3 regions of the Bradyrhizobium sp. USDA 4011 genome follow, and region 2 is predicted to be linked to each of the others. Evidence: predicted binding sites of a transcription regulator. Region 2 holds the regulator's gene; each other region holds the start of a gene.
What was found. The regulator PhoB, encoded in region 2, activates phosphate uptake and scavenging genes when phosphate is short. The targets are predictions, from matches to a motif close to TGTCATNNANCTGTCAT.
Positions count from the first base shown of each region.

Region 1: the regulator PhoB is predicted to act here: its motif matches at 3,211-3,227, upstream of ACVW1C_RS03085 (DUF47 domain-containing protein).
Region 3: the regulator PhoB is predicted to act here: its motif matches at 4,674-4,690, upstream of pstS (phosphate ABC transporter substrate-binding protein PstS).

Region 1 is NZ_JBSSGG010000001.1:605,159-612,423, reverse strand. It holds gene ACVW1C_RS03100 (ABC transporter substrate-binding protein) at 4-1,224, shown strand; gene ACVW1C_RS03095 (branched-chain amino acid ABC transporter permease) at 1,289-2,152, shown strand; gene ACVW1C_RS03090 (branched-chain amino acid ABC transporter permease) at 2,154-3,122, shown strand; gene ACVW1C_RS03085 (DUF47 domain-containing protein) at 3,267-3,911, shown strand; gene ACVW1C_RS03080 (anion permease) at 3,926-4,930, shown strand; gene sugE (quaternary ammonium compound efflux SMR transporter SugE) at 4,931-5,245, opposite strand; gene ACVW1C_RS03070 (peptide chain release factor 3) at 5,402-7,021, shown strand; gene ACVW1C_RS03065 (hypothetical protein) at 7,169-7,265, shown strand, end outside.
Region 2 is NZ_JBSSGG010000001.1:4,981,212-4,988,476, reverse strand. It holds gene ACVW1C_RS23360 (IS110 family RNA-guided transposase) at 1-606, shown strand, start outside; gene argF (ornithine carbamoyltransferase) at 922-1,848, opposite strand; gene ACVW1C_RS23350 (acetylornithine transaminase) at 1,848-3,053, opposite strand; gene ACVW1C_RS23345 (GcrA family cell cycle regulator) at 3,550-4,062, shown strand; gene phoB (phosphate regulon transcriptional regulator PhoB) at 4,244-4,954, opposite strand; gene phoU (phosphate signaling complex protein PhoU) at 5,085-5,801, opposite strand; gene pstB (phosphate ABC transporter ATP-binding protein PstB) at 5,813-6,634, opposite strand; gene pstA (phosphate ABC transporter permease PstA) at 6,631-7,265, opposite strand, start outside.
Region 3 is NZ_JBSSGG010000001.1:4,635,567-4,642,831, reverse strand. It holds gene ACVW1C_RS21800 (hypothetical protein) at 74-370, opposite strand; gene minE (cell division topological specificity factor MinE) at 367-645, opposite strand; gene minD (septum site-determining protein MinD) at 645-1,460, opposite strand; gene minC (septum site-determining protein MinC) at 1,482-2,198, opposite strand; gene ACVW1C_RS21780 (hypothetical protein) at 2,368-2,619, opposite strand; gene ACVW1C_RS21775 (TetR/AcrR family transcriptional regulator) at 2,667-3,383, opposite strand; gene pstS (phosphate ABC transporter substrate-binding protein PstS) at 3,585-4,595, opposite strand; gene ACVW1C_RS21765 (tripartite tricarboxylate transporter substrate-binding protein) at 4,788-5,603, opposite strand; gene ACVW1C_RS21760 (hypothetical protein) at 5,768-6,028, shown strand; gene ACVW1C_RS21755 (spermidine synthase) at 6,170-7,265, opposite strand, start outside.

The DNA.
Region 1 (7,265 bases), 4.4 Mb from region 2:
GCCATGAGGAATACGATTTCAGCGCTTCTGCTCGGCACCACGATGGTGCTCTCCGTCGCCAGCATCGCCTCCGCTGACGACAAGACAGTCAAGATCGGCGTGTTGTCGGATCAGTCCGGCCTCTATGCCGACCTCGCCGGCCCCGGCTCGACGCTGGCGGCGCAGATGGCGATCGAGGATTCCGGCCTCAAGGCCAAGGGCTGGACCATCGACCTGATCTCCGGTGATCACCAGAACAAGCCCGATATCGGCACCACCATCGCCCGCCAGTGGTTCGACGTCGACAAGGTCGACACCATCGTCGACGTGCCGAATTCCGGCGTAGCCCTCGCGGTCAACAACGTCGTGAAGGAGAAGAACGGCGTCTATATCAATTCGGGCGCCGCGACTTCCGATCTCACCAACGCGCAGTGCACGCCGAACACCGTGCACTGGACCTACGATACCTACATGCTGGCGCACGCCACCGGCCAGGCGCTGGTGAAGGCGGGCGGGGACACCTGGTTCTTCCTGACCGCCGACTACGCGTTCGGCGCGGCGCTGGAGCGCGACACCACCGCCGTCATCCTCGCCAACGGCGGCAAGGTGGTCGGCGGCGTCAAGCACCCGCTCAACACCGCGGACTTCTCCTCGTTCCTGCTGCAGGCACAGGCCTCCAAGGCCAAGATCATCGGTCTCGCCAATGCCGGCGGCGACACCACCAACTCGATCAAGCAGGCGGCCGAGTTCGGCATCGTCAAGGGCGGCCAGAAGCTCGCGGCGCTGCTGCTGTTCATCACCGACGTCAAGGCGATCGGGCTGGAGACCGCGCAGGGCCTCAACTTCACCGAGACGTTCTACTGGGACCTCAACGACAACACCCGTGCGTTCTCGAAGCGCTTCTCGGAGAAGATGAAGAGCGGTGCTCCCCCGACCATGGTGCAGGCCGGCGTCTATGCGGGCCTGCTGCATTACTTCAAGGCGCTGGAAGCGCTCGGCGGCAATCCGCATGACGGCGCCAAGGTGGTCGCGAAGATGAAGACCATCCCGACCGACGATCCGCTGTTCGGCAAGGGCGAGGTCGAGGCCAACGGCCGCGTCACTCACGACGCCTATCTGTTCGAGGTGAAGAAGCCCTCGGAGTCCAAGGGTCCGTGGGACTTCTACAAGCTGGTCGGCACCGTGCCGGGCAACCAGGCCTTCACGCCGCTCGACAAGAGCACCTGTGCGCTTCTGAAGAAGTGACGATCATGCCCGCCGGCCATGGGCGTGGCCGGCGGGCTTCATCTATCCAGCGAAAGCTCATTCGATGCAGGCTCTCTACGCACAGCTTCTGGTGGGACTGATCAACGGCTCGTTCTACGCGCTGCTCAGTCTGGGGCTCGCCGTCATCTTCGGCATGCTCAACATCATCAATTTCGCGCATGGCGCACTCTACATGATGGGCGCCTTCGTGGCGTATTTCCTGCTCAATCTGGGCGGCATCAACTACTGGTGGGCGCTGCTCATCGCACCTGTCATCGTCGGCATCTTCGGCATGATCCTCGAGCGGACCATGCTGCAATGGCTCGCCGGCCTCGACCACCTCTACGGACTGCTGCTGACGTTCGGCATCGCGCTGATCGTGCAGGGCGTGTTCCAGAACTATTTCGGCTCCTCCGGCCTGCCTTACTCGATCCCGGATCAGCTCAAGGGCGGCGTCAATCTTGGCTTCATGTTCTTACCCGTCTATCGCGGCTGGGTCGTGATCTTCTCGCTGGTGGTGTGCCTTGCCACCTGGTTCCTGATCGAGAAGACGCAGCTCGGCGCCTACTTGCGCGCCGCCACCGAGAACCCGACGCTGGTGCGGGCCTTCGGCATCAACGTGCCGCGCATGATCACGCTGACCTACGGGCTCGGCGTCGGTCTCGCCGCGCTCGCCGGCGTGCTGTCGGCGCCGATCAACCAGGTCCGCCCGCTGATGGGCGCCGATCTCATCATCGTGGTGTTCGCGGTGGTCGTGATCGGCGGCATGGGCTCGATCATGGGCTCGATCATCACCGGCTTCGCGCTCGGCGTGATCGAGGGACTGACCAAGTATTTTTATCCCGAGGCCTCCAACACCGTGGTGTTTGTCCTGATGGTGGTGGTGTTGCTGGTGAAGCCAACGGGACTGACGGGACGGGCGGCCTGATATGTCAGCATTGACCGACGATACACTTCCGATGACGCCGCGCGCGATGCGCGACGAGATGATCGTGTTCGCCGTGATGGCGGTGCTGCTCGCAGTGGTGCCATTCACGGGGATCTATCCCTTCTTCGTGATGCAGGCGCTGTGCTTTGCGCTGCTCGCCTGCGCCTTCAACCTTTTGATCGGCTATGGCGGCCTGCTGTCGTTCGGCCACGCCATGTTCCTCGGCACCGCCGGCTACGTCTCGGCGCATGCGCTGAAGGTGTGGGGGTTGCCGCCGGAGCTCGGCATCGTGGCCGGCACCGCCGCGGCCGCCTTGCTCGGCCTCGTCACCGGCTTCATCTCGATCCGCCGCCAGGGCATCTATTTCTCGATGATCACGCTGGCGCTGTCGCAGCTGCTCTATTTCATCTATCTGCAGGCGCCGTTCACCCATGGTGAAGACGGCATCCAGGGCATCCCGCAGGGGCACCTGTTCGGGATCTTCGACCTGACGAAGCCGACGGTGCTCTACTACGTCGTGCTGGTCGGATTCCTCGCCGGCTTCCTGCTGATCTACCGCACCATCAACTCGCCGTTCGGCGAGGTGCTGAAGTCGATCCGCGAGAACGAGCCGCGCGCGATCTCGCTCGGCTACAAGACCGACCAGTACAAGATGCTGGCCTACATCCTGTCGGGCACGCTGGCGGGCTTTGCGGGCTCGCTGAAGGTGTTCGTGGCGCAGAACGCCTCGCTCACCGACGTGCACTGGTCGATGTCCGGCGAAATCGTGCTGATGACGCTGGTCGGCGGTCTCGGGACCATCTTCGGCCCGGTGGTCGGCGCATTCGTGATCATCGCCATGCAGCAATATCTCGCCGGTTTCGGCCAGTGGGTGACGGTGATCCAGGGCGTGATCTTCGTGGCCTGCGTGCTGCTGTTCCGGCGCGGCCTGGTCGGTGAACTGGCCCACCTGCTGCGGCGCTCGCTGTAGGGCAGGGCACGCGATTTGCTGCCGACTTAGCGGTGGACGACCGCCGGTTCGGGCGGTCGGTCCCGGTGTTTTCCCCGCCAGATGCTCTATGACAGTTCTGTGACAGTCGCTAAAAGGGCTGTCCTGGAATGATGGAATTGAGACATGCTGCGCTGGTTTCGCGCCTTTCTGCCCAAGGAAGAGCGATTTTTCGACCTGTTCGCCCGCCACGCCCAGACCTCCGTGCAGTGCGCGCTGGCGCTGCAGGACATGCTGAAGGGCGGCGAGGAGACCCCGGTCTTCTGCCAGCGCGTCAACCAGTTCGAGAACGACGCCGATAGCGTCACCCGTGAGGTCCTGACCGCCGTTCGCCGAACCTTCATCACCCCGTTCGACCGCGGCGACATCAAGAACCTGATCACCGCGATGGACGACGCGGTCGACCAGATGCAGGCGACCGCAAAGGCGGTGATGCTGTTCGAGGTGCGCGAGTTCGAGCCGCCGATGCGCGAGATGGGCGGCCTGATCGTCGAATGCGCCAATCTGGTCGGCCGCGCGCTGCCTCTGCTGCAGGCGATCGGCCACAACGTCTCGATGCTGACCCAGATCACCGAGGAGCTGACCAAGCTCGAGGGGCGGGTCGACGATCTCCAGGATATCGGGCTCAGGGAGCTGTTCCTGAAGCACCGCGACGCCAACGCGATGGACTTCATCGTCGGTGCGGAGATCTACGACCACCTCGAGAAGGTGGCCGACCGCTTCGACGACGTCGCCAACGAGATCAACTCGATCGTGATTGAACAGGTTTAGGGCAGGGACATCACGTGGACGCCACGCTGGGTCTTCCGGTCCTGACCATCCTGATTGCGGTCGCGCTGCTGTTCGATTTCCTGAACGGCCTGCACGATGCCGCGAACTCGATTGCGACCATCGTCTCGACGCGCGTGCTGCGGCCGCAATATGCGGTGTTCTGGGCGGCGTTCTTCAACTTTGTCGCCTTCGCGGTGTTCGGCCTGCACGTCGCCAACACGATCGGTACCGGGATCATCGATCCGTCGGTGGTGGACGCGACCGTGATCTTCGCCGCGCTGGTCGGCGCGATCGCCTGGAACGTGATCACCTGGGCGCTCGGCATTCCCTCGTCGAGCTCGCACGCGCTGATCGGCGGCCTGGTCGGCGCCGGCATGGCGAAGGCGGGCATTTCGGCGGCGGTGTGGAGCGGGCTCACCAAGACCTTGCTCGCGATCGTGCTGTCGCCGCTGGTCGGCTTCCTGCTGGCGCTGGTGCTGGTTGCGATCGTGTCCTGGCTCTCGGTGCGCTCGACGCCGTTCGCGGTCGATCGCGCCTTCCGCATCCTGCAATTCGCCTCGGCGTCGCTCTATTCGCTCGGCCATGGCGGCAACGACGCGCAGAAGACCATGGGCATCATCGCCGTGCTGCTCTACTCGCAGGGCCATCTCGGCGACAAGTTCGAGATTCCGTTCTGGGTCGTGCTGGCCTGCCAGAGCGCGATGGCGCTGGGTACCCTGATGGGCGGCTGGCGGATCGTGCGCACCATGGGGCTGCGGATCACCAAGCTGACGCCGATGCAGGGCTTCTGCGCCGAGACCGGCGGCGCCGTGACCTTGTTCATGGCGACCTATCTCGGGGTTCCGGTGTCGACCACGCATACCATCACCGGCGCCATCGTCGGCGTAGGCGCGGCGCGGCGGCTCTCAGCCGTGCGCTGGAACGTTGCAAGCTCGATCGTTTATGCCTGGGTGATCACGATCCCGGCGGCGGCAGCGATCGCGGCGCTGTCCTACTGGGCGGTGCAGGTTCTGAAGTGACTACCCCACGAGCTTCAGCCCGACGATGCCGGACACGATCAGCCCGATGCTGGCAAGTCGCATCGCGGTCGCGGGTTCGCCGAGGAGGATGATGCCGAGCGCCGCGGTGCCGACCGCGCCGATCCCGGTCCAGACCGCATAGGCGGTTCCAATCGGCAGCGTCTTCAGCGCGATGCCGAGCAGGATGACGCTGCCGGCCATCGCCGCGAGCGTCAGTACCGATGGCACCAACCGCGAAAAACCCTCGGTATACTTCAGCCCGATCGCCCAGCCGATCTCGAGCAGGCCTGCGGTGAACAGAATGGCCCAAGCCATAACGAACCCTCCGGATAGAGCAGGGTCGTCCCCGCGGATGGTATGGTGAGGAGAAGGTCGTCCTTCTCGTGCCTATATGTGGGTGGTGCGGCCATCCCGCATTGCGACAAAACGCCCTTGATTGCGCCCGTTTTCCCTGCCAAACGCTGCCCCGCCATGTCTGATACCGCTGTTTCAACCGAATCGCCGTCCCGCTCGCCGCTTTCCGAGGAAGTGGCGCGACGGCGCACCTTTGCGATCATCTCGCACCCGGACGCCGGCAAGACCACGCTGACGGAAAAGCTGCTGCTGTTCGGCGGCGCCATCAACCTCGCGGGCCAGGTCAAGGCCAAGGGCGAGCGCCGCAACACGCGCTCGGACTGGATGAAGATCGAGCGCGAGCGCGGCATCTCGGTCGTCACCTCTGTGATGACCTTCGAGTTCAACGACCTCGTGTTCAACCTGCTGGATACGCCGGGCCACGAGGACTTTTCGGAAGACACCTATCGCACGCTGACTGCGGTCGACTCCGCGGTGATGGTGATCGACGCCGCCAAAGGCATCGAGGCGCGCACGCGCAAACTGTTCGAGGTGTGCCGCCTGCGCGACATCCCGATCATCACCTTCATCAACAAGATGGACCGCGAGAGCCGCGACACGTTCGAGCTTCTCGACGAGATCGAGAAGACGCTGGCGCTCGACACCACGCCGATGACCTGGCCGGTCGGCCGCGGCCGCGACTTCCTCGGCACCTATGATGTCGTCAATGGCGGCGTGCGGTTGCTCGAGGGCGGCGGCGCCAAGACCGGCGCCACCGAGCAGATCGACATCGCCGATCTCGGCAAGCGCAACCCCAATCTCGACGTCGCCGAGGTCAGGGACGAGCTGGCGCTGGCCTCCGAAGCCTGCAAGCCGTTCGAGCTCGCGGCCTTCCGCGAGGGGCATCTGACGCCGGTCTATTTCGGCAGCGCGCTGCGCAATTTCGGTGTCGGCGACTTGCTGGAAGGCCTCGGCAAGTTCGCGCCGGCGCCGCGCGCGCAGGACTCCGATCTGCGCAAGGTCGAGGCGGCCGAGCCGCGCATGAGCGCGTTCGTGTTCAAGATCCAGGCCAACATGGATCCGAACCACCGCGACCGCATCGCGTTCGCCCGGCTGTGCTCCGGCAAGCTCAGTCGCGGCATGAAGGCCAAGCTGGTGCGCACCGGCAAGAACATGAGCCTGTCGAGCCCACAATTCTTCTTCGCCCAGGATCGCTCGGTGGCGGACGAAGCGTTTGCCGGTGACGTCGTCGGCATTCCGAACCACGGCACCTTGCGGATCGGCGACACCCTGACCGAGGGCGAGGATCTGACCTTCGTCGGCGTGCCGAGCTTCGCGCCGGAAATCGTCCGCCGCGTTCGGCTGACGGATGCGATGAAGGCGAAGAAGCTGAAGGAGGCGTTGCAGCAGATGTCGGAGGAGGGCGTCGTGCAGGTGTTCCGCCCGCGCGACGGCGCGCCGGCGCTGGTCGGCGTGGTCGGTCCGCTGCAGCTCGACGTGCTGAAGGCGCGGCTCGATGCGGAATATTCGCTGCCGGTCGAGTTCGAGATCTCCGAGTTCTCGCTGGCGCGCTGGATCTCGTCCGACGACCGCAAGAAGTTAGAGGCCTTCATCGCCGCCAACAATTCCGGCATCGCCGACGACGTCGACGGCGATCCCGTGTTCATGGCCAAGAACGAGTTCTATCTCGGCTACACCCGCGAGCGCGCCGAGGGCATCACCTTCTCCAACGTCAAGGACGTGAAGAAGAAGGCGTAGCGCCGCATACTCAGGGTCGTCCCCCGGCTCGACCGGGCGATGACGGCGGGGTGTGAGGCGAAAAGCGCGAGGACGTGAACCGGCCCCTGCTTGCTCCGGTCCGGCCGCGGTACCATGTTCCCCGGAGCGCAATCCGGGTCCGTCTGCATGCTCCGACGCGTCGCCATCTGTCTCGCTTTTGCCGTGCTGGCCGTCGTGCTCGCGAGCGCTGCCTCTGCGCAGCAGCGGCAGCAGACCAATCCGG
Region 2 (7,265 bases):
GAGTATGGCCTGATCGCGCCCAAGGGGCTGGAGGCGATCGAACCGCTGCTGGCGCGGATCGCGCAGGACGAGACGCTTCCCGCTCTGGCGCGCGAGCTGTTTGCCATGCTGGGCCGGGAGTGCGTCAGGCTCGAGGACGAGTTGGAGGCGGTTGAGGCCAAGCTGATGGCCTGGCACCGCGGCGATGCCACGGGCCGGCGCCTGGCGCAGATTCCGTCGATCGGTCCGATCATTGCAACGATGCTGGTGATGAAGACACCTGATCCGGCCGCGTTCCGCTCAGGTCGTCACTTTGCGGCTTGGCTCGGCCTCACGCCCAAGGACCACTCCACCGCAGGCAAGACCAGGCTTGGCAAGATCACGCGGGCGGGCGATGAGGACCTGCGCCGTCTGCTGGTCGTCGGGGCCACGGCGGTGATCCAGCAGGCCAGGCGCGGACGCGGTCATCACTCGCGCTGGCTACTGGCGCTGATCAAGCGCAAGCCGCCGAAGCTTGCGGCCGTAGCGCTTGCCAACAAGGTGGCGCGCATCGCCTGGAAGCTGATGGTGACGGGTGAGAGTTATGACGCCGCACGGCTGAATGCCGCTACGACGGGTACCGCTTAACAGATTGGCCGGCCGGCGGGCTCGCTCGCCGACCGACCGACCGGAGCTGCAAGAGCAGATGGAGCGATCGATCGAGCAACGATGCGAGACAATCCGTGGGACCCATCGGCCGTCAACAGGTCGCGTGGTTGTTTGGAACTCGCATCGCGCAAACCATCTTGGCCAGCGATTCATTCGATCGCACTCAACAGGCCGGACATATGGATGCAAGCGATCCGATCAATCCCAGAAAGCTCTTGTGCCACGGGGGCCGTCCACATATGGGTCCCGGGTCGCGCTGCGCTTGCCCGGGACGACAACGTTAATGACCTACAATTACGCGACCGTGTCGAAACACCAGGCCAGGATGCCCTTTTGCGCATGCAGACGGTTTTCCGCCTCGTCGAACACCACGGATTGCGGGCCGTCGATCACCTCGTCGGTGACCTCCTCGCCGCGATGCGCGGGCAGGCAGTGCATGAACAGCGCGTCCGGCTTGGCGAGCGACATCAGCTTGGCATTGACCTGATAGGGCTTCAGCACGTTGTGGCGGTGCTCGCCCTCCTTGTCGCCCATCGACACCCAGGTGTCGGTGACGACGCAGTCGGCGCCGCGCACGGCGGCTTCCGGATCGGTGCCGAGCCTGATCGGCGCGCCGGTGGCCTTGATCCAGTCCCGCATCGGCTTCTTCGGCGAGAGCTCCGGCGGGGTCGCAATGTTGAGATTGAACTTGAACCGCTCGGCGGCGTGCGCCCAGGAGGCCAGCACGTTGTTGTCGTCGCCGGTCCAGGCCACCGTCTTGCCCTCGATCGAGCCGCGGTTTTCCTCATAGGTCATGAGGTCGGCCATCACCTGGCAGGGATGCGAACGCCGGGTCAGGCCGTTGATGACGGGCACGGTGGCGTGAGCGGCGAGCTCGAGCAGCGCGTCATGATTGAGGATGCGGATCATGATCGCATCGACATAACGCGACAGCACGCGCGCGGTGTCGGCGATGGTCTCGCCGCGGCCGAGCTGCATCTCGGCGCCGGTCAGCATGATGGATTCACCGCCGAGTTGGCGCATGCCGACGTCGAACGACACCCTTGTGCGGGTCGACGGGCGCTCGAAGATCATCGCCAGCGTCTTGCCTTCGAGCGGCTTCCTGCCCTTCTCATGCGCCTTCAGCTTCGCCTTCATGGCGGCTCCGGCTTCGAGCATGTTGCGCAGCTCGGCGAGCGGCAGCTCGTTGATGTCGAGGAAGTGACGGACCGGCTTGCTCATTATCCAGCCGCCTTCTTCGGCTGCGGCGCTGACAGCACAGAGCAGGCGCGCTCGAGCGCTGTGATCGACTGGTCGATCTCGGCCTCGGTCACGATCAGGGGCGCCAGGAACCGCACCACATTGTCGCCGGCGCCGACGGTGAGCAGCTTCTCGTTGCGCAGCGCGGCGATCAGATCGCTCGACGGCACCACCGCCTTGACGCCGATCAACAGGCCCTCGCCGCGCACCTCCGACAGCACGCCGGGATAGCGGTCGACCACGGAAGCGAGCTTCTGCTTGAGCAGCAGCGACATCTTCTGCACGTGCTCGAAGAAGCCGGGCTTGAGCATGACGTCGAGCACGGCATTGGCGGCGGCGACCGCGAGCGGATTGCCGCCGAAAGTCGAGCCGTGCGAGCCCGGCGCCATGCCGGCCGCAGCCTGCGCGGTCGCCAGCACCGCGCCGATCGGGAACCCACCGCCGAGCGCCTTCGCCAACGACATTACGTCCGGCGTGACGCCGGTGCGCTTGTAGGCGAACAGCTCGCCGGTGCGGCCCATGCCGGTCTGCACCTCGTCGAACGCGAGCAGCAGGCCATGCTCGTCGCACAGCGCGCGCAGCGCTTTGAAGAACGCCTGCGGCGCCGAGCGCACGCCGCCCTCGCCCTGCACCGGCTCGATCAGGATGCCGGCGGTGTGCGGGCCGATCGCCTTCTTCACCGCCTCGATGTCGCCGTGCGGCACCTGGTCGAAGCCGTCCATCGGCGGGCCGAAGCCCTCGAGATATTTCGCCGAGCCGGTCGCAGCCAGCGTGCCCAGCGTGCGGCCATGGAAGGCGCCTTCGAAGGTGATGATGCGGTATCGTTCGGGATGGCCCTTGGAGAAGTGATGATGGCGGACCAGCTTGATCACGCCCTCCATCGCTTCGGCGCCGGAATTGCAGAAGAACACGAAGTCGGCAAAGCTCTGCTCGCACAGCCGCGCGGCCAGCACCTCGCCGTCCGGGCTCTTGAACAGGTTCGACATGTGCCAGAGCTTGGTCGCCTGCTCCTGCAGCGCCTTGACCAGATGCGGGTGCGCATGTCCGAGCGCGTTCACCGCGACACCCGAGGTGAAATCGAGATAGCGGTCGCCGTTGGTTGCGATCAGCCAGGCGCCCTCGCCGCGCTCGAAGCCGAGATCGACCCGGGCGAAGACGGGGAGCAGATGCGACGAGGCGTTGGTCATGGCGTTCACTGCCGGTTTGAAGCCGTCAATTGCTGCGCGCCTTGACGCCAACGCAGCAACCGCCAGCTTCGGAAAACAAAACGGCCGCCTTTGCGGGCGGCACGTGCGGGTCATTCTATGCGGCGGCCGGTAAGTGTCAATCGCCAGGAGCTAGCCTTTGCTGGCCTTCCTGCAATGCGAAACTAGCGCAATCCGGAGCATTCCGGTGCGGTGGAAAAGCCTCACAGCAATGCTTAACTTTGTGGGAACATGTGGACGCACGGCCGCGGACTCTTGCGCCAGAGTCACGCCATATTGTAGCGTTTGGCCTGTCGGGTACGACATCTCGTGCGGCAGTACTGGACCCTCTAAGTAGCCTTCGTGTCTCGCGTAAACGTTCGGGCGCAACACCGTGCCCGGCGAGGGCTAAGGGATTCTGGCCGCAGGGATATTTGTCCAGATTGGCTCGCAGCGCCGCTCCGATGAGTGGCCGGCGCCATGCGAAAGGAAGAATGCGATGACTGTATTGACCTGGTCCGACGATCGCGTCGAGCAGCTGAAGAAGCTCTGGGAATCCGGCCTCTCAGCCAGCCAGATCGCGGCGGAACTTGGCAATGTGACGCGAAACGCCGTGATCGGCAAAGTACATCGGCTCGGCCTCTCCGGCCGTGCCAAGGCGCCCTCCACGGCTGCGCCGCGGCAGCGCAAGGCCCGTCCCGCCCAGCACATGATGCGGGTGGCGCGCCCGGTGTCGCGCGGCAACACCGCGCTGGCGCACGCCTTCGAGGTCGAGATGGAGCCCGATCCGATCTCCTTCGACAATGTGGTGCCGATGAGCCAGCGGCTGTCGCTGCTCGAGCTCAACGAGGCCACCTGCCACTGGCCGGTCGGCGATCCCTCGAGCCCGGAATTCTTCTTCTGCGGCGGCAAGGCGCTCGCCGGCCTGCCCTATTGCGCGCATCACTCGCGCGTCGCCTACCAGCCCGCCGCCGATCGCCGCCGGCCATCGGCGAAGCCACAGATCAAGTAGCACTCGGGAAACTTGCCTGGACTGCAAAAGCAAATCCCCGCGAAAGCGGGGATTTTTTTGTGGTTGCCGTCATTGCGAGGAGCGAAGCGACGAAGCAATCCATCGTTCCGCATTTGCGGTAGGATGGATTGCTTCGCTACGCTCGCAATGACGGGACCGTTGTTGCGATTGGCGGCCAGCCTTACGGCTGCGGCTCGGCTTTGGCGAAGCGGTCGTCGAGCGCATAACCGGCGCCGCGCACGGTGCGGATCGGATCCTGCTCGCGGCCCGGATTGAGCAGCTTGCGCAGGCGGCCGATATGCACGTCGACGGTACGCTCATCGATATAGATGTCGCGGCCCCAGACGCTGTCGAGCAGCTGCTCGCGGCTGAACACGCGGCCGGGATGCTCGAGGAAGAATTCGAGCAGCCGATACTCGGTCGGACCGAGATCGATCGGACGTCCCGAGCGCGCCACGCGGCGCTTCTCGCGGTCGAGCTCGATATCGCCATAGGTGAGCACGGTCGCCAGCCGCTCCGGGCTAGCCCGCCGCAGCAGGCCCTTCACTCGCGCCAGGAGCTCCGGCACCGAGAACGGCTTGACGATGTAATCGTCGGCGCCGGTGGCAAGCCCGCGCACGCGCTCGCTCTCCTCGCCGCGCGCGGTGAGCATGATGATCGGAAGCTGCTTGGTCTCGGGACGCGCCCGCAGGCGGCGGCACAGCTCGATGCCGGACAGGCCCGGCAGCATCCAGTCCAGTACCACGAGGTCGGGAACGCGCTCCTTCAGGCGGGTGTCGGCATCGTCGCCGCGCCCGACCGTTTCGACATCGTAGCCTTCCGCATCGAGGTTGTAGCGCAACAGTGTCGTCAGCGCTTCCTCGTCTTCGACTACCAGAATGCGTGCGCTCATCGGTTTAAGTTCTCTCTCTGTGGTGATCCGTTGCCCAGACGCAAACCGAAACGCTTACTTTCCTGGGCATAATCCCCGCGGAAACGACTTGTCGTGAAGACAATCCGGCTCCGCGCCCGCGGATCATGTCCTAGGTACCCGGCACAGTGGTGGCAAAATTGGTCATGTCGCCCTTCGGGCGCTTGTCGGTGATCTGCTGGCCCTCGATCATGTAGAACACGGTCTCGGCGATATTGGTGGCGTGATCGCCGATCCGCTCGATGTTCTTGGCGCAGAACATCAGATGGATGCAGAACGAGATGTTGCGCGGATCCTCCATCATGTAGGTCAGCAGCTCGCGGAAAAGCGAGGTGCAGATCGCATCGACCTCCTCGTCGCCCTTCCAGACGTTCATCGCCGCCGGCAGGTCGTGCGCGGCATAGGCGTCGAGCACCGACTTGACCTGCGACAGCACGAGGTCGGTCATGTGCTCCAGGCCGCGGATCAGCTTCAGCGGCTGGAAATCGCTTTCCAGCGCCGCGACGCGCTTGCCCATGTTCTTGGCGAGGTCGCCGATCCGCTCGAGGTCGGTGGCCACGCGCATCGCGCTGACGATTTCACGCAGGTCGATCGCCATCGGCTGGCGGCGGGCGATCGTCAGCACTGCGCGCTCTTCGATGACGCGCTGCAGATTGTCGATCTCGATGTCGGCGGCGACCACGCGCTTGCCGAGAGCGACGTCGCGACGGATCAGCGCGTCGACCGACTCGGTGATCATCCGTTCGACGAGGCCGCCCATCTCGGCGACCAGGCGGGTCAACTCCTGCAGGTCGCTGTCGAATGCCTTGGCGGTATGTTCAGAAGCCATCTTGTATCTCCTCAGCCGAACCGGCCGGTGATGTAATCCTGAGTCCGTCGATCGCTCGGCGAGGTGAAGATCTTGTTGGTGTCGTCGAACTCGATCAGCTCACCGAGATACATGAAGGCGGTCTTGTCGGAGACGCGCGCCGCCTGCTGCATGTTGTGGGTGACGATCGCGATCGTGTAGTCCTCGGAGAGCTCCTGGATCAGCTCCTCGACCTTGGCGGTCGAGATCGGATCGAGCGCGGAGCACGGCTCGTCGAACAGGATCACCTCGGGCCGCACCGCCACGGTGCGCGCGATGCACAGGCGCTGCTGCTGGCCGCCGGAAAGCGACAGGCCGGAGGCGTTCAGCTTGTCCTTGACCTCGTTCCACAGCGCGCCGCCGCGCAGCGCCTTCTCGACCCGGTCGTCCATCTCGGACTTCGAGATCTTCTCGTAAAGGCGGATGCCGAAGGCGATGTTCTCGTAGATCGTCATCGGGAACGGCGTCGGCTTCTGGAACACCATGCCGACCCGCGCACGCAGCAGATTGAGGTCGAGCTTGGGATCGAGAATGTTGGTCTGGTCCAGCATCAGCTGACCGACCGCGCGCTGGCCCGGATAGAGATCGTACATCCGGTTGAATATCCGCAGCAGGGTCGACTTGCCGCAGCCGGACGGACCGATGAACGCGGTGACGCGGTTGGTACCCAGCGTCAGGTTGATGTTCTTCAGCGCGTGGTGCTCGCCGTAATAGAAATTGAGGTTGCGCACCGTGACTTTCGGCGGCGCTTCCGGCAGCGGCGTATGCGGTGCAACGTGGCTCGGGTTACTGGTTGAAACGGAGAGCTCGGTCATTTTGCGGCCCTTTCGGCACCAAGGATACGCGCGCCGATATTCAGCGCGAGCACGGTGAATGTGATCAGCAGTGCGCCGCTCCACGCCAGCTCTTTCCAGTAGGCGTAGGGGCTCTGCACGAAATTGTTGATGGTCACCGGCAGGTTGGCCATCGTCTTGGTCAAGTCCCAGCTGAAAAACTGGTTAGACAGCGCGGTGAACAGCAGCGGCGCGGTCTCGCCGGCGACACGGGCGGTCGCCAGCAGCACGCCGGTGATCAAGCCGCTACGCGCAGCACGATAAGCGATCCGCTTGATCACCAGCGAGCGCGGCAGGCCGAGCGCGGAGGCCGCCTCGCGCAGCGGATTGGGCACCAGCAGCAGCATGTCCTCGGTGGTGCGCAGCACGACCGGGATCACGATCACGGCGAGCGCTAGACTGCCTGCGATCGCCGAGAAGCCACGCATCGGCACCACCACAGCACCGTAGATGAACAGGCCGATGATGATCGAGGGCGCGCTGAGCAGGATGTCGTTGATGAAGCGGATCACCGAGGTGAGCTTGTCGTGCCTGCCGTATTCGGCGAGGTAGGTGCCGGCGAACAGGCCGAGCGGCGCCCCGATGCCGACGCCGATCACCGTCATGATGACCG
Region 3 (7,265 bases), 350 kb from region 2:
ATCCATTGTCACCCCGTGCGGAGGGATGGATTGCTTCGCTTCGCTCGCAATGACGACGGGCCGGATTATCCGCTCACGCGCGATGGCGCTGCGACTTGGCCATCGGCATGTTGGCGTTCCAGTGCGTCCAGCTGACGCTGGCAAGGCTGCCCCGGTCCGTTGCCAACGGACGACGCGTGCGGCGCTCGTACTCGGCGATGCAGCGGCCGGATTCGCCGATCTTGCGCTGCAATTCATCGATCGTCATCTGCGTCGCGCGGCCGCAATTGGCCTTGCCGAGCTGATCGACCTCGATCGCCTTCAACGCCGCACGCAGCTTCTTCAGCTGCGCGCGCTGCCAGGCAATGTGACTGTTGCTGTCTGCTGTCATGTGGCCGCCACCATCTTTGATCGTTGCACGCCGTTGGGAACCTCGATGTCGACTTCCAGCATCGAGACGAACTTGCCCCGGTCCATCCGGACCACGACCTTGTCGGGATCGACGTCGATATGCTTGGAGACCACGCCCAGGATTTCCGAGCGGAGCATCTCCAGAAGGTCCGGCGTGCCGGTCCGGCCGCGCTCATGCGAAAGCAGGATCTGCAACCGCTCCCGCGCGACGGGCGCCGATGCAGAGCGGCCGCCGAACAGCCGCATTACGTTCATCATGCCGCCCTCCGTCGCAGCAACCGGTCCATCAGCCCCTTGCGTTCGACCGGCACGGTCATCTCCACCGCCTCGCCCATCAGGCGCCGCACCGCGTCGGTATAGGCCCGCGCCGGCGCGCTGCTCGCAGCGTTCAGCGTGACCGGGCAGCCGACATTGGAGGCGCGCAGCACGTCCTGGCTTTCGGGGACGATGCCGAGCAGCGGCGTGGCAAGGATCTCCAGGATGTCGTCGATCGACAGCATCTCGCCGCGCGCGGCGCGGGCGCTGTCGTAGCGGGTGACCAGCAGATGCTTCTCGACGCGCTCGCCGCGCTCGGCGCGGGCCGTCTTGGAATCCAGCATGCCGATGATGCGGTCGGAATCGCGCACCGACGACACTTCCGGATTGGTGACGATGATGGCCTCGTCGGCATAGCGCATCGCGAGCGTCGCGCCGCGCTCGATGCCGGCCGGGCTGTCGCACAGGATCCAGTCGAACTTGGTCTTGAGATCGGCGATCACGTGCTTGACGCCTTCTTCGGTCAGCGCGTCCTTGTCGCGGGTCTGCGACGCCGGCAGCAGCCAGAGATTCTCCAGCCGCTTGTCGCGGATCAGCGCCTGCGGCAGCTTGGCGACGCCCTGCACCACATTGATGAGGTCGAACACGACCCGCCGTTCCGCGCCCATCACCAAATCGAGGTTACGCAGGCCGACGTCGAAATCGATGACGACGACGTTCTGGCCCATTTGCGCGAGCGCCGCGCCAAGCGCGGCGGTGGAGGTCGTCTTGCCGACCCCGCCCTTCCCGGACGTCACGACCAATACCTTGGCCATTCTCTCTCTCCTTGTGGTCGATCAGTTCAAAGCTGTGATGCGCAGCATTTCGCCCTCGAGCCACGCCTGGGCGGGTCGGTTGCGCAAGCTGTCGGCGATTTCATCTGCGGTCTGGTAGTAGCCATCGATGGCGAGCAGTTCGGCCTCGATCTTCTGGCAGAAGATCCGGGCCGCCGAATTGCCGTTGATGCCGGCCATCGCGCGGCCGCGCAGCGTGCCGTAGACATGGATCGAGCCGCCCGCGACGATTTCGGCGCCGGAGCCGACCGAGCCGAGCACGGTGACATCACCTTCGGCAAACACGATCGACTGGCCTGAACGCACCGGGCTCTCCAGCAGCAGCGACGGCAGCTTGGTCTTGTCCTTGTCTTTGTTCTTTTCCTGCGCCGGCGGCGTCTTCGGCTCGACATGGGTGATCGCGCACGCGCGGCCGCCGGTCAGAAGCGGCGGCAGGTTGGCGCCGAGCTTGGATTCGTCGACACCTTCGATGCCGAGAATGCGGATGTTGCGTTCAGCGAGGCTGCCGACCAGATGCGCGATCGCGGCCTGGCTGAGGTCGACCGCCGAGAGGTCGAGCACCACAGGCTTGCCGGCGAAGAAGCCCGGCGACTTCCCCAGCGTCGCGTCGATCTCGGCGAGCCAGGACACCACGGGCACGACGGGCGTGAAAACGAACGCAACATAGGAACGGCCGCGCATGCGGACCTGCTGACGTGCCACCTGTTGAGTTGCGTCCATCGCCCCTGACTCGGCTGTATTTTCGAATGGTTAACAATCGGCCCGCATGGTTAATCAAAGGTTAACAGAGGGTGGTGTTTTCACGGATTTGCGAGGGCTGCTCCTCTGGCAACCGCTGTTGGCTGCGACCTGTTGCCTGGACGCATGATTCCGGGACCGGCGGCGCGAATCACCGCCGAGCTGTCGGCGATCGCTCGGCCTGCACCGACGCATCGAACACCGCGCGGCATGACGGGCTGAGCTGTTCGACCTGCGCGGCCATGCAATCCGTGATCCGGCCGCGATCCGGAATGTAGGCGCCGCACAGCCGGACCGCGTCGCCCATGCAGGCCTGACGCTGCATCGATTCGTTTGGACCGGACTGGGCCATAACGGGCGCGACGGTCGCACCGAGAAGCACGAGGGCAAGGCGAAGTCTCATGGATCACTCTCTCACTGGCAGGTTGAAGTGGTGGTCGAGACTGGATGTCACGACAGCGGCGTGCGGCCGCTGCCGGCGGCGGATTCGGCGTCGGTTTGCGACGGCGGAAGATGCAGAAGCGTTGCGATCGTCGTATCGAGCAGCTGCGTCCGCGCTGTCTCGGGATCGATCTCGGGCGCAAACCGGCCGAGCAGCATCGGAAACGCCGGCGGCTGGTTGAGCGCCGCGTTGAGCAACGCAAAGAACAGCGCCGGATGGCTGCTGCGGATGATGCCCGCCGCGATGCCGGCCTCGAAGAGCTCGCGCGCGCTCTCATACGCCGGACGCAGCAGCTTTTCGGTCACCATTGCGGAGCGCTCCGGCGCCTCCGCGCCGTGGCGAACCACAAAGTCCCTCACCTGCGGATGCGCGGCATAGAACGTGGCGACGCGGATGATGAGATCGCGCAACCGGTCGCCCAGCGAGCGGTTCGCGTCGGTGGCGATCGCATGCACCTCGGCCATCACGGGTATCGCAAGCACCACGATGCGGTCGAGACAGGCCTCCCACAGCGCGGCCTTGTTGCCGAAGTGGACGCGCACGAGATTCGGCGCGACGCCCGCCGCCGCCGCGACGCTGCGCAGGTCGGCGCCGTCGAAACCGAGACTCGCAAAGGCCTCGGTCGCCGCGATCAGCAGCGCCTGGCGGCCGTCGGGCATGTCCTTGCTGCGGCGTCCCTTGGGCCGGGAGGCCGGCAGCGCGGCGGCAGTTATCGCTCCAATCATCGCACACCAAATATGTTCAGATGAACATATAAATTGGTGAGTCCGCATTTCAAGTTCGGGGCACAATCAAAAAAAGACAAAAAAAACTCAGATAGATAGAGGAAATGCCGCGAATGTGAGCGTGGCGGCCAACCGGCAAAGAAAAAGCCGGCGTCAATCGACGCCGGCTTCATGCCATTGAGCGGGTCCGAAAGGGGCAGCTCAGCTCTTGACCTCAGCAGTCCAGGTCTTCTCGATCTGCTTCACGACGCTGTCGGGCATCGGAATGTAGTCGAGCTCTTCCGCGCTCTTGGCGCCCTTCTCGAAGGCGAACTTGAAGAACTTGAGCGCTTCCTTCGAGGCTGCCTTGTCGGTCGCATCCTTGTGCAACAGGATGAACGTCGAAGCGACGATCGGCCAGGACTTGTCGCCCGGCTGGTCGGTCAGGATCAGGTAGTAGCCGGGCGCGTTGGTCCAGTCGGCGTTCGACGCCGCAGCCTGGAACGCTTCGTTGGTCGGCTGAATGGTCTTGCCCGCCTTGTTGATCAACGCGGTGTAGGTCAGCTTGTTCTGCTTGGCGTAGGCATACTCGACATAGCCGATCGAGTTCTTGGCCTGCGCGATATTGCCCGCGACGCCTTCGTTGCCCTTGGCGCCGACGCCGACCGGCCATTCGACCGCAGTGCCGGAACCGATCTTGCTCTTCCAATCCGGGCTGACCTTGCTCAGGTAGTCGGTGAAGTTGAAGGTCGTTCCCGAACCGTCGGCGCGATGAACCACCGAGATCGCCTCGGACGGCAGCTTGGCCTTCGGATTGAGCTTCTTGATCGCGGTGTCATCCCACTTGGTGATCTTGCCGAGGAAGATGTTGGCAAGGGTCGGACCGTCGAGCACCAGATCGCCGGCCTTCACGCCGTCGAGGTTCACCACCGGAACGATCGCACCCATGATCATCGGCCACTGCGCAAGACCGTCCTTCTGCAGCTGGTCGGACTTCAACGGCGCGTCGGTGGCACCGAAGGTCACGGTGTTGGCTTCGATCTGCTTGATGCCGGCACCCGAACCGATCGACTGGTAGTTCACGCCACTGCCTGAATCCTTCTTGTAGGCGTCGGCCCATTTGGAGAGGACAGGGAAGATAAATGTCGAACCGGCACCGGTGATGTCGGCTGCGAAGCTCGGCGTCGCCATAGCCACCAGACTGGCGGCCACGATTGTCTTGACGAATTTCATGTTGATCTCCGTGGAAACGCGAGAGGTCTCGCGCGCTCGATGCTCTCGTAAGCAGCCGCAACGTTTTTTCGGAGGCCCATGACGATGGGATGACAGTGCCCCGTAACCTTCGGCCTACGTCAAAAGTTCGGAACCGCACGGGATACCGCCTGTCGCGGTTCCCCTGAGTTTGACGGAGCGTTGTGCTGGAAGTTATTCCGCCGTGATGTTGGCCGACTTGACGATCGGCCACCATTTCTCGACCTCGGCGGCTTGATGGTCGCGCAGCGCGGCGGGGGTCTGCTTTTCCGGTGACGGGATCTCCTGCCCGAGTTCTGCGAAGCGTTGCCGAACGACGGGCTCGGCGAGCGCCGACATCACCGCCTTCGACAGCGTCGACACGATATCGGCCGGTGTGCCCTTCGGCGCCCAGATGCCGTGCCAATAGGCGATGTAGAGACCCGGCAGTCCGGCTTCGTCGACGGTCGGAATCTCGGGTGCCGATGCGAGCCGCGACGACGCGGTCACCGCAAAGGCCTTCACGGTGCCGCTCTTCACCTGCGGCAGCGAGTTGGAGGCCTGATCGAACATGATGTCGATATGCCCGGCCATCAGATCGTTCAGCGCGGGGCCGGCGCCGCGATACGGCACGAACGAGAAGTGGGTGGCCGTCAGCTGCTGGAAGAACACGCCCGCGACATGCGCGCCCGAACCCGGGCCCGCGGTGCCGGCGGTCGCCTTGTCGCCGTTGGTCTTGAGCCAGGCGATCAGCTCCTTCAGATTTGCCGCCGGCAGATCGGGCCGCCCGATGATGAGCTGCGGTCCGCTCGCGACCAGTGCAATCGGTGCGAATTCGCGCACGTCATATTGCAGCTGATAGATCGCGCCATTGAGGCAATGCGTGCCCCAATGTCCGATCGTGATCGTGGTGCCGTCCGGCGCCGCGCGCGAGGCGCGCAGGCCCGCGACAGTACCGGAGGCGCCCGTGACATTCTCGATGATGACAGGATGGCCGAGCGTATTGCGCATATATTCGCCGGAACTGCAGCAGGCGACCAATCCGGCGACGCCATCCCTACTACGCAGATGCCAAGGCTTACATCCTGGCCCACGCCGCCGATCTGCATATCCAGAAGCTGCTCGACCGCGACGAACTGACCAAGCTCTATGAGGATCCGTTCCACAACAGCCGGGTGCCGGACTTCATCGCCATCACCGATCATGGCGTCATCTGCACCGGCGGCAGCAAGCTCGCCGAGCATGGCGGTTTCTCCAACGACGATCGCAACGTGCTGCTGCTGGTCTCTTCGCCGCGCATCAAGCATGCGAGGGTCGTCGAGGAGACGACCTTCACCACCCAGATCGCGCCGACGATCCTCCATGCGCTCGACCTCAATCCGCGCAGCCTCCAGGCGGTCCGTGACGAAGGTGTCGAGGCCTTGAAGATAAAATAGAGCCGCAAAGGGGCATTCCCTCCAGCGGCACAACGCACCAAACGGCTTGCATCGGCACGCCGTGACCGGGCACGCCGAGCGGCCTGGCCTACATATCGGCGCCCCTATCGCGGGGCGCCGATGCTGTTTGCCATGACAGCGTCAGGAGCCGAGCTTCGCCCGCAGCATGGGACCAAGGAGATTCGAGTAGTCGTCCGTCCAGAGTGCGCTGGCCGCATCCGGCGACATGGCGGCCCAATGCCGGGCCGCCATGCCGACATCGTCAGGCATGCGCGTAAGCATCACCACCCGAGACGCCGTCCTCAGCGTGGTCATGACGTCGCCGACGGGATGTCCTTCCTTGAAGAGTGCGATCAACCCCTGGGACTGCGCGATATTCGCCATGATCGGCGCGAGATCGAGATGGCGGTTGGAGATGTGCACGAGGATGACCCCGTGCGGCGCCAGCTTCGACACATAGCCGGCGATCGCTTCACGCGTCAGCAGGTGGACCGGAATGCTATCGGACGAGAAGGCGTCCAGCACGATCAGGTCGTAGCGATCAGGTGAGGCCTGCAGTGTGAGACGCGCATCGCCGAGCACGAGGCTGGCCTTCGGCGCGCAGCGCGACAGGAACGTGAAGAAGGCAGGATTGCTCGCGATCCGGATCACCTCGGGATCGATCTCGAAGAATGTCCAGTCCTCTTCGCCGCCACGGTAGCAGGCGAGCGAACCAGTACCGAGACCGACCACCGCAACCCGCTCGAGGCTTCCCTTGACGCTGCGTGCCGCCGCGATCCCTTCGGCAAGCGGGCTGCCCGGGTAGTAGTAGCTCTGAGGCTCAGGCGCGCCGGAGACTGGCGTGCCGTCGTCGTTCCGCAACCGCTCTGCGCCATGCATCGTGTTGCCGTGGAACAGCAGCCGCGCGCGGCCGTCCGCGAGGTCGACCACGGTGTGGACCCCGAAGAAGCTGCGCGCGGTCTCGATCGGGGCCATGCCGGGACGCCAGAACGTCGTCAGCATCAGGCCGGCGATCGCCAATCCGGCGAATGACACCGGCCGCTGGCGCAAAAATATCATGCCGGCCGCCAGCAGGACCAGCAAGGCCCGGAACGGCAGCTCGAAGGAGGCCGGAAGCTGCAGTTGGGTCACGTACCAGACCGTGGCAAGCGCGATCGCCACCGCCAGCCATGGCGACGCCTTCATCAGCGCGTGGCGCGCACCGCCTGCGAACATGCCGGGCAGTGCCAGCAATGCG